3 linked regions of the Halorhodospira halochloris genome follow. The protein of the gene in region 3 interacts with the protein of the main gene of each other region in a pairwise test. Links are inferred from orthologs where the notes say so. Each region holds a gene or a part of one and is shown on either strand. Other genes may lie near its edges.

Region 1 (2,948 bases), 1.9 Mb from region 3 along the record:
CAGCAGAAGTCGCCGACCCAGGCGACCGCCAGGGTGGGAGCGGGCAAAGTCCTCGGCAGTAAAGCCGCGGGCATCAAGCAGGGCTATCGCTAGCGCATCGCCCATAGCTAGACTCGCGGTTGTGCTAGAGGTTGGTGCTAAGCCCAAGGGGCATGCCTCCTTTTCCACCTGTATGTCGATGTGCACTGTGGCTTCGCGGGCCAGGGTGGAATCCGGATTGCCGGTAAGGGAGATAAGCGGTACGCCGAGACGCCTTAAGCGGGGCAATATGGCGTTGAGTTCATGGGTTTCGCCAGAGTTGGAAAGAGCCAGCACCACATCGGCGCCGGTTATCATGCCTAGATCGCCATGGCTAGCTTCGCCGGGGTGGACGAAAAACGCCGGGGTGCCGGTGCTGGCTAGGGTGGCTGCTATTTTAGAGCCTATATGCCCCGATTTACCCATGCCGGTGACTATTACCCTGCCAGTGCAGGATAGTATATGGCGGCAGGCTCTGCTGAAGTTATCACCGATGCGTTCAGCCAAAGAGTTGACAGCCTTTGCTTCCAGCTTAAGTACCTCCTGGCCAAGTCTCTGCAGACGCTTATTTGTCTCTTGGTGCTCAGCAAGTTCCTGGTCGTTGTGCTCTGACTTGCTTTGGTAGAGGGTGTTGTTCAATTCTCTTGACACCTTAGTGCTTGCTCTTGGAGATCTTCTAGCAACCTGTAAAGCCACGCAACTGCGGCTTTGGCGGATCCGTGAGTCATCCCTGCGAGGCTATCAGTATTTCTCCGGCCTGCGCTAGTTTGACCGCATGGTCAGTTGAGTGGATACTTGGTCCTCGAAGAGGTTTTTAGCCCTATCCGGATAGATTGTTCAGATTATAATACAGGCACAATAACCATGGCCGTCGATGAAGCAAATGATATCTTTGCCAAAGTGCGTGGTCTAAAGGTGCGACGTGGCTCCCGGTGGATTTTTGACGGCGTTGACGTTGATATACGCAGCGGCAAAGTGACTGCAATAATGGGCCCCAGTGGTAGTGGCAAGACTACTATGTTGCGGGTTTTGGGTGGGCAACTCGCTCCTACTGAGGGCCTGGTGGAGGTTGCAGGCGTTGAGGTGCCTAAGCTAAAGCGCCGCGAGCTATACGCGTTACGTCGACGTATGGGGGTTCTCTTCCAGAGCGGGGCCCTGTTCACCCACCTGAATGTGTTCGAGAATGTCGCCTTTCCCGTGCGCGAACACACCCGGCTACCGGAGCCTTTGCTGCGTACTTTGGTGCTTTTAAAGCTGGAGGCAGTCGGCCTGCGCGGGGCGCAGAACCTAATGCCTAGCGAACTTTCTGGAGGTATGGCTAGGCGAGTTGCTATGGCACGGGCGATTGCCTTGGATCCGGTCCTGGTTATGTACGATGAACCCTTTGCCGGTCAAGATCCCATTACCATGGGTGTGCTAGTTGACTTGATAAGGAGGCTCAATGACATCCTTGGGCTAACTTCCGTTCTGGTTTCCCATGATGTCGAAGAGACCCTGGCCATAGCTGATTACGTCTACCTTCTGGCCGAGGGTAGGCTGATCGCGGAGGGCACGCCTGAACAGCTGCGGCGTTCCGAATATCCAGCGGTGCGTCAATTCATCGATGCCCGTGCCGATGGCCCTGTGCCTTTTCACTACCCCGGACCGAGTTTTGCCGAAGAGATACATAAGGAGCTGCAAGCGTGATTAGCCTGTTACAGGCACTTGGCAACAAGGTAATAACTGGTTTGAGGGGGGTGGGTGAGGGCGTCTTCCTCTTTTTGCGGCTAATGCGCTCCTTGTCGATTGGGGTGCGCCGCCCCCTGCTGGTTATTGATCAAGTCTACAAGCTTGGCGTTCTATCGCTAGTCATAATTGTCGTATCGGCGCTCTTCATTGGCATGGTGCTCGGCTTGCAGGGCTATTACACCCTCTCGGATTTCGGTGCCGCCGAGCAGGTAGGCGTGATGGTTGCACTAACTCTGGTCCGGGAGCTAGGGCCGGTGGTCACGGCACTGCTCTTTGCCGGTCGGGCTGGTTCAGCCCTTACCGCAGAGGTTGGCCTGATGCGTGCTACAGAGCAGTTGTCGAGCATGGAGATGATGGCGATTGATCCGGAAAGGCGTATCCTGGTGCCGCGTTTCCTTGGGGTTCTCATCGCCGTCCCGCTATTGGCAACCATATTTAGCGCGGTAGGCATAATTGGCGGTTATTTGGTATCGGTGGGCATGGTGGGAATCGACGGCGGTGCCTTTTGGTCTAACATGCAGAATGCTGTTAGCGTCCGGGATGATATACTCAATGGGCTTATAAAAAGCGTAGTTTTTGCTGTGGTAGTGGGCTGGGTTGCGCTTCATAAGGGGTATATGGCGGTGCCGACTTCCGAAGGAGTCAGTCGGGCGACTACGTTGAGTGTGGTTCATGCGTCTCTTATAGTCCTCGGCCTGGACTTTCTGTTAACGGCCCTGATGTTCGGCTGATTTTAGAGAGAAAACTTATGCAACAGCGGCTTGTAGAGATATGGGTTGGGCTTTTCGTGGTGGTGGCGCTGGCTGCGATGCTGTTCCTTTCGCTGCAAGTTAGCGGCCTAGTGGAGATTCGCAAATCCCCCGGTTACCAGGTTAGCGCGACGTTTGACAACGTGGCGGGATTGCGCGAGAGGGCGCAGGTGCAGATGGCCGGGGTAAAGATTGGCCGGGTTGAAACCATTCGTCTCGATCCGCAGACCCATCAGGCACGAGTGGTGCTCAATATAGACCAAAGGTACGACTCCATACCCGCTGACAGTAGGGCTGCAATCTATACATCTGGGTTGTTGGGTGAACAATACATAGGAATAGATCCGGGTTGGGAAGACGAGACTCTCCAGCCGGGCGATCAATTCACCGAGACTCAATCCGCGGTGGTCCTGGAGAGGTTAATAGGTCAGTTTATAAGCTCAATGGGGGATT
Region 2 (3,368 bases), 2.6 Mb from region 3 along the record:
GGTAAACATCGACACCGACTTGCGCCTGGCCTCGACTGGTGCAGTCCGCAAACACCTAGCCGAGAACAAGTCGAACTTCGACCCACGCAAGTTCCTCCAGGCCTCCACCGATGCCATGAAGGAGATCTGTAAGGCTCGTTATGAGGCCTTCGGTTCAGCCGGCATGGCCTCTAAGATCAAGCCGCTGTCAACGGCGGTGATGTTCGAGCGTTATGAATCCGGTGAGCTCGACCCCAAAGTCAGCTAACCTTTATTAGCCGCTAAAGCCCTGCGAGCTGCACTCCGTGCGGCTTGCGGGGCGGCTAATCAGCGTCTCTTAGCCAAGAGGTGATGTATGGCTGCTATACCGCAGTTGCACGACGATCCCGATCCGGAGGAGATCCAAGAGTGGCTTGAGGCCCTGGATGCTGTAATCGATAACGAAGGGCCAGAGAGGGCCCACTTCATACTCGAGAAGTTGGTAGAGAAAGGTCGCCGGCGCTGCGGCCACTTACCGTTTAAGGCCACCACAGGCTACATCAATACCATTCCCCGCCACCTTGAGGCCCGCCCACCGGAGTATCGCGATCACCACCTAGAGTGGCGCATCCGCTCGCTGGTGCGCTGGAATGCTATCGCTATGGTGGTCAATGCCAATCGTCAAAATGATGGTATCGGCGGCCATATCGCTAGCTATGCATCGGCCTGCACGCTTTACGAAATCGGCTTTAACCACTTTTGGCGGGCGCCTAATGCCGAACAAGATGGCGATATGGTCTTTATTCAAGGCCACTCTGCACCAGGTATCTATGCCCGGGCCTTCCTCGAAGGGCGATTGAGTGAAGAGCAAATCAGCAACTTCCGGCGCGACGTCGATGGTCAGGGGGTCAGTTCTTACCCGCATCCGTGGCTGATGCCGGACTTTTGGCAATTCCCCACCGTATCTATGGGGCTGGGGCCGATTCAAGCTGTGCAACAGGCCCGGTTCATGCGCTATATGCACGATCGGGGTATCCGTGACACCTCGGGGCGCAAGGTCTGGGCCTTCATGGGCGATGGCGAGATGGATGAGCCTGAATCTCTCGGCTCAATCGATACCGCCGCGCGCGAAAACTTGGATAATTTGATCTTTGTCGTTAACTGCAACCTACAGCGCCTAGATGGTCCGGTGCGCGGCAATAGTAAGATTATTCAGGAACTTGAAGGCGAGTTTCGCGGCGCTGGCTGGAACGTCATCAAGGTCATTTGGGGGTCGCGCTGGGATCCGCTGCTGGAGATGGATCACACCGGGCTGTTGCAGCAGCGCATGGAGGAGTGCGTCGACGGCGAGTATCAGGCGTTCAAGGCTCGCGGCGGCGACTATACGCGCAAGCACTTCTTTGCTAAGTATCCCGAGCTAGAGCAGATGGTCGCGGGCATGTCGGACTACGACATCTACCGCCTTAACCGCGGTGGCCACGATCCGCATAAGGTCTATGCCGCCTACCACGCCGCAGTCAATCACACCGGTCAGCCGACGGTCATCTTAGCGAAGACAGTCAAGGGTTACGGCATGGGTGAGGCTGGTGAGGGCCAGAACATTACTCACCAGCAAAAGAAGATGGGCGAGAGCGCGCTGCGTAAGTTTCGCGATCACTACGAGATTCCCATCCCAGATGAGCAGCTTAAAGAGACGCCGTTCTACAAGCCGGATGATGATGCCCCGGAGATTCGCTACCTGCACGAGCGCCGCCGAGCCCTCGGTGGTTACCTGCCGCAGCGAGTGCAGCGGGCGCCGGCGCTAGAGGTTCCGCAGCTGGATACGTTTAAGGCCCTGCTTGAGGGCAGTGGCGATCGCGAGCAGTCGACCACAATGGCCTTTGTCCGTGCCCTGACGGCACTGACGCGGGATAAGAATGTTGGTCAGAATATCGTACCGATAGTCCCGGATGAGGCGCGCACCTTCGGTATGGAGGGGCTATTTCGTCAGCTTGGCATCTACTCCTCGGTCGGGCAGCTCTACGAGCCCGAGGATGCCGATCAATTGATGTTTTATAAAGAGGATAAGAAGGGTCAGATCTTGGAAGAGGGGATCGACGAAGCGGGGGCTATGTCGACCTGGATAGCCGCTGCTACGGCTTACGCTAATCACGGCGTTAATATGGTCCCATTCTATATCTTCTACTCAATGTTCGGATTCCAGCGTGTCGGGGATCTTATTTGGGCGGCGGGCGATATCCAGGCGCGCGGCTTCTTAATGGGCGGCACCGCAGGCCGGACTACGCTCAACGGCGAGGGGCTGCAGCACCAGGATGGCCATAGCCACCTTTTGGCTTCGGCTATTCCTAACTGCATCAGCTACGATCCGGCCTTTGCTTATGAGCTTGCGGTTATTCTCCAAGGCGGTATGCAGCGGATGTTTGCCGATCAGGATAATGTCTTCTTCTATATCACTATATATAACGAAAACTACCCGCAGCCGGCGTTACCGCAGGGGGTCGAGGAGGGCATCCTGCGCGGCATGTACTGCTTTAGCCACGGTGATGCTGCGTCTGATGCGCCGCGGGTTCAGCTGCTCGGTTCCGGAAGTATCATGCGCGAAGTGATGGCAGCGGCGCAGCTGCTTGAAGACGACTGGGGGGTGCAGGCCGACATTTGGAGTTGTCCATCATTTACTGAGCTGGCTCGAGACGGCATGAGCTGTCAGCGTCAGCAGCGCTTGCACGGCGCTAGCAAAGCTGCACGCCCCTATATCGAGCAGTGCTTGGCCGATTATACGGGACCTGCTGTCGCCGCGACCGATTATGTCCGCGCCTACGCCGAGCAGGTTAGGCCGTATATTGATCGGCCCTACTGGGTGCTGGGGACCGATGGTTTCGGGCGTTCGGATACTCGCGAGAGTCTGCGCCGCTTCTTTGAGGTTGATCGCTACCAGATCACGACGACGGCATTGTGGGCGCTGGCTGAGCAGGGTGAGATTGATGCGGCTAAGGTAGGACAGGCCGTGAAAGAGTATGGACTTGCCACTGATGCCGCTAATCCGTGGGAGGTGTGACCGTGGCAGTTGAACAAGTCAAGGTCCCTGATATCGGCGATTTTGCAGATGTAGAAATCATCGAGGTGTTGGTTGCTCCGGGGGATGTGGTTGCCCCGGAGCAATCGCTGATCACACTGGAATCGGATAAGGCGAGCATGGAAGTGCCGTCGAGCGCCGGTGGCGTAGTCCAAGAGCTCCACGTCGGGGTGGGGGACCGCGTCTCGGAGGGCAGCGTCATTCTTACCCTGGATACTGCGGCTGCTGCCGAGTCTCAGGATTCAGCCACCGTTGATAGTGGCCAGGCCGCTACCGGGGCCAGTGAGCAGGCGGCGGCGACACCTAGTGCCGCGGAGGAGAGCGCTTCGGCAGGTGC
Region 3 (3,118 bases):
ACTAGTTGGGTACTAGCCATTGGCACCTCCTCTTCGACGAAATTGCGACGCCCTCAATAGCTTTTCTCTAAAGCAGTTCACCGTAGGCAAAAAAATTTGCAGCGGGTAGACCTGCTCGGGGTTGAATTCTATCACTACCGTCCGCATCTAGTGATGCAAGGCAAGCGCCGGCATCGCTCGCTGGGCCAATCCACTTGACGATGCCACGTTGACCGGTATTATTAGCACTCAACTCAAGCGAGTGCTAACAGCCCAGTCTAAGACTGGAGAGGCAATCGAATAATCAAATGAGCACCATTCACTCAACTCTTAACGAACATAAATAAAGGAGTGAGGATAGATGAGCAGCATCCGTCCCCTACACGACCGAGTAGTGATACAACGCCTTGAGGAGGAGCGTACCTCGCCAGGCGGGATCGTGATCCCTGAAACCGCTGCCGAAAAGCCGATGAAAGGCAAGGTTATCGCCGTCGGCAACGGCAAGATGCTTGACAATGGTGAGCGCCGACCGGTGGAAGTGAGCGTCGGTGATCAGGTGCTGTTCGGCAAATACTCCGGCACCGAAGTGAAGATCGACGGCGAGGATTATCTCGTGATGCGTGAAGACGACATCATGGCCGTCTTCCAATAGCCGAATAGGCGTACCATCTCCAACCACAAGGCGGTTGTAGACAAACAACTTAGATCAAGATCAGAACACAAGCGTTAACAGGTCAACTAACAGAGGAGCCGACCATGGCTGCAAAAGAGATTCGCTTCTCCGATGATGCGCGCCAGCGCATGATGAGCGGCGTCAACCAACTCGCCAACGCCGTAAAGGTCACATTAGGTCCACGCGGGCGTAATGCAGTTCTCGACAAGAGCTTTGGCGCCCCAACCGTGACTAAAGATGGTGTATCGGTTGCTAAGGAGATCGAGCTCGAAGATCACTTCGAGAACATGGGCGCTCAGATGCTCAAAGAGGTCTCATCGCAGACCTCAGATGTTGCCGGAGATGGCACTACTACGGCTACTGTGCTCGCTCAGGCCATCCTGCGCGAGGGCATGAAGTCGCTTGCCGCCGGCATGAGCCCCATGGAGCTCAAAAAGGGCATCGAAAAGGCCACTGAGACAGCATCGAGCTACCTAGCCAGCGATCTCTCCAAGCCCTGCGAGGACGACAATTCGATTGCTCAGGTCGGCACCATCTCGGCCAACTCAGACGAAGCTGTCGGGCGCATCATTGCCGATGCCATGGGCAAAGTCGGCAAAGAGGGCGTCATTACCGTAGAAGAGGGGTCCGGCCTGGAGAACGAGCTGGATGTAGTTGAAGGCATGCAGTTCGATCGTGGCTACCTCTCGCCTTACTTTGTAACCAATCAGCAATCGATGAAGGCGGAACTCGAGGACGCCGCGATCCTGCTGCACGACAAGAAGATCTCCAACATCCGCGATCTTCTGCCGCTGCTCGAGGGCGTAGCCAAGCAAAACCGCCCACTGCTGATAGTCGCAGAAGAGGTAGAAGGCGAGGCGCTGGCCACCTTAGTGGTCAACAACCTGCGCGGTATCGTCAAGGTTTGCGCCGTAAAAGCCCCTGGCTTCGGCGATCGACGCAAGGCCATGCTCCAGGATATCGCCATTCTTACCGGCGGTACTGTGATCTCCGATGAGGTCGGCATGACCCTGGAGAACGCCACCGTTGATGACCTCGGCTCGGCCAAGAAGGTGCAGATCTCCAAAGAGGAGACCACCATCGTCGGCGGCGCCGGACGCAACGACGACATCATGGCGCGCGTCGAGCAGATCCGCAAGCAGATGGAGGACTCTACCTCCGACTACGACAAAGAGAAGCTGCAAGAGCGTGTTGCCAAGCTGGTAGGTGGCGTTGCAGTTATCAAGGTCGGCGCTGCCACCGAAGTCGAGATGAAGGAGAAGAAGGCTCGGGTCGAGGACGCCCTGCACGCCACCCGAGCTGCTGTTGAGGAAGGCATCGTCTCCGGCGGTGGTACAGCACTGATCAGGGCGCTATCCTCGCTGGAAAACCTGACGGGTCAGAACGAAGAACAGACCCAGGGTATTGCCTTAGTGCGACGTGCTATGGAAGAGCCGCTGCGCCAGCTGGTCACCAATGCCGGCGAAGACGCCTCGGTCATTGTTAACAAGGTCAAGGAAGGCAGCGGTAACTACGGCTATAACGTCGCCACCGGTGAGTACTGCGACTTAGTACAGGCGGGTGTGCTCGACCCGACCAAGGTCACTCGCTCAGCGCTGCAAAACGCAGCCTCCGTCGCCGCACTGATGCTGACCACCGAGGCAATGGTCGCCGACCTGCCAAAGAAGGACGATGAAGGCGGTGGCGGCGACATGGGTGGCATGGGCGGCATGGGTGGCATGGGTGGCATGATGTAAGCTGCCCTGCTTCCGTGGCCTATAGGCGCCATGTATCATAAACCCCTGCTGGGCTTAGCTCGGCGGGGGTTTTTATTGTTGTTTTGCGTAAATTCTAATGGTGGCCTCTAAAAACTTCGCCGGCGCCACCATCCGCCCCGGTGTGGAGGACGCAGTGAATCCATCCCTGGAGGCTTCATGGCGCCATCCCCGCGCCAAGACCTCCACACCGGGGCGGATGGTGGCGCCGGCGAAGTTTTTAGAGGTTCCCTAATGCAAATTGGCTATCCCAAATAGCGCCGACAACAACTCCCCCAGAGCCTAGCCACCTCGGCGAGTATGGGGGCGCCATGAAGACATCCCTGGAGGCCTCATGGCGCCCCCCTAGCCTCAAAGCCCTCTACACCGAGGCAACTAAGCTCAGGGGGAGTTTTATATAGTTAACTCCTTAGGATTAGCTACTACAGCAAATTGGTATGAGCAAAAAACCGGAACCAACCCAGTTGAAACCGATGCGCCCCAAAAAGAAGAAGAAAAAACCGCCGCACAACATTTACCACCCCTACTACTGGCCAACCTGGCTTGGACTCGGGGCAATGCGGCTATTGACTCTCTTACCTGTCGCAGCGCTTGGGCGATTAGGTGACGGCCTTGGAATGCTGCTTTGGGCACTGGTATCGAAACGTAGGCATATAGTGCGCACCAACATTGAGCTGGCCTTTGCCGATTGGCCAACTAACAAGCAGAGGGA

Evidence for each region.
Region 1: the proteins of groL (region 3) and HH1059_RS09270 interact in binary tests that used the Escherichia coli proteins (3 or more experiments, as listed by UniProt). The link is inferred for Halorhodospira halochloris from one-to-one orthologs.
Region 2: the proteins of groL (region 3) and aceE interact in binary tests that used the Escherichia coli proteins (3 or more experiments, as listed by UniProt). The link is inferred for Halorhodospira halochloris from one-to-one orthologs.

What each region holds. Positions count from the first base shown.
Region 1 is NZ_AP017372.2:2,023,216-2,026,163, reverse strand. The notes cover bases 1-2,793. They hold HH1059_RS09270 (ABC transporter ATP-binding protein), read left to right. Parts: upstream 1-882; coding sequence 883-1,704; downstream 1,705-2,793. Other genes in these bases: mlaD (outer membrane lipid asymmetry maintenance protein MlaD), read left to right, coding at 2,495-2,793; mlaE (lipid asymmetry maintenance ABC transporter permease subunit MlaE), read left to right, coding at 1,701-2,477; HH1059_RS09275 (KpsF/GutQ family sugar-phosphate isomerase), read right to left, coding at 1-579. In the rest of the region: more of mlaD, read left to right, coding at 2,794-2,948. UniProt on the Escherichia coli protein: Part of the ABC transporter complex MlaFEDB, which is involved in a phospholipid transport pathway that maintains lipid asymmetry in the outer membrane by retrograde trafficking of phospholipids from the outer membrane to the inner membrane.
Region 2 is NZ_AP017372.2:2,683,329-2,686,696, reverse strand. Bases 1-3,213 are described here. They hold aceE (pyruvate dehydrogenase (acetyl-transferring), homodimeric type), read left to right. Parts: upstream 1-334; coding sequence 335-3,013; downstream 3,014-3,213. Other genes in these bases: aceF (dihydrolipoyllysine-residue acetyltransferase), read left to right, coding at 3,016-3,213; fba (class II fructose-bisphosphate aldolase), read left to right, coding at 1-247. Also shown: more of aceF, read left to right, coding at 3,214-3,368. UniProt on the Escherichia coli protein: Component of the pyruvate dehydrogenase (PDH) complex, that catalyzes the overall conversion of pyruvate to acetyl-CoA and CO(2).
Region 3 is NZ_AP017372.2:125,711-128,828, reverse strand. The notes cover bases 99-3,061. They hold groL (chaperonin GroEL), read left to right. Parts: upstream 99-735; coding sequence 736-2,388; downstream 2,389-3,061. Other genes in these bases: HH1059_RS00590 (lysophospholipid acyltransferase family protein), read left to right, coding at 2,844-3,061; groES (co-chaperone GroES), read left to right, coding at 341-631. Outside these bases: divalent-cation tolerance protein CutA, read right to left, coding at 1-20; more of HH1059_RS00590, read left to right, coding at 3,062-3,118.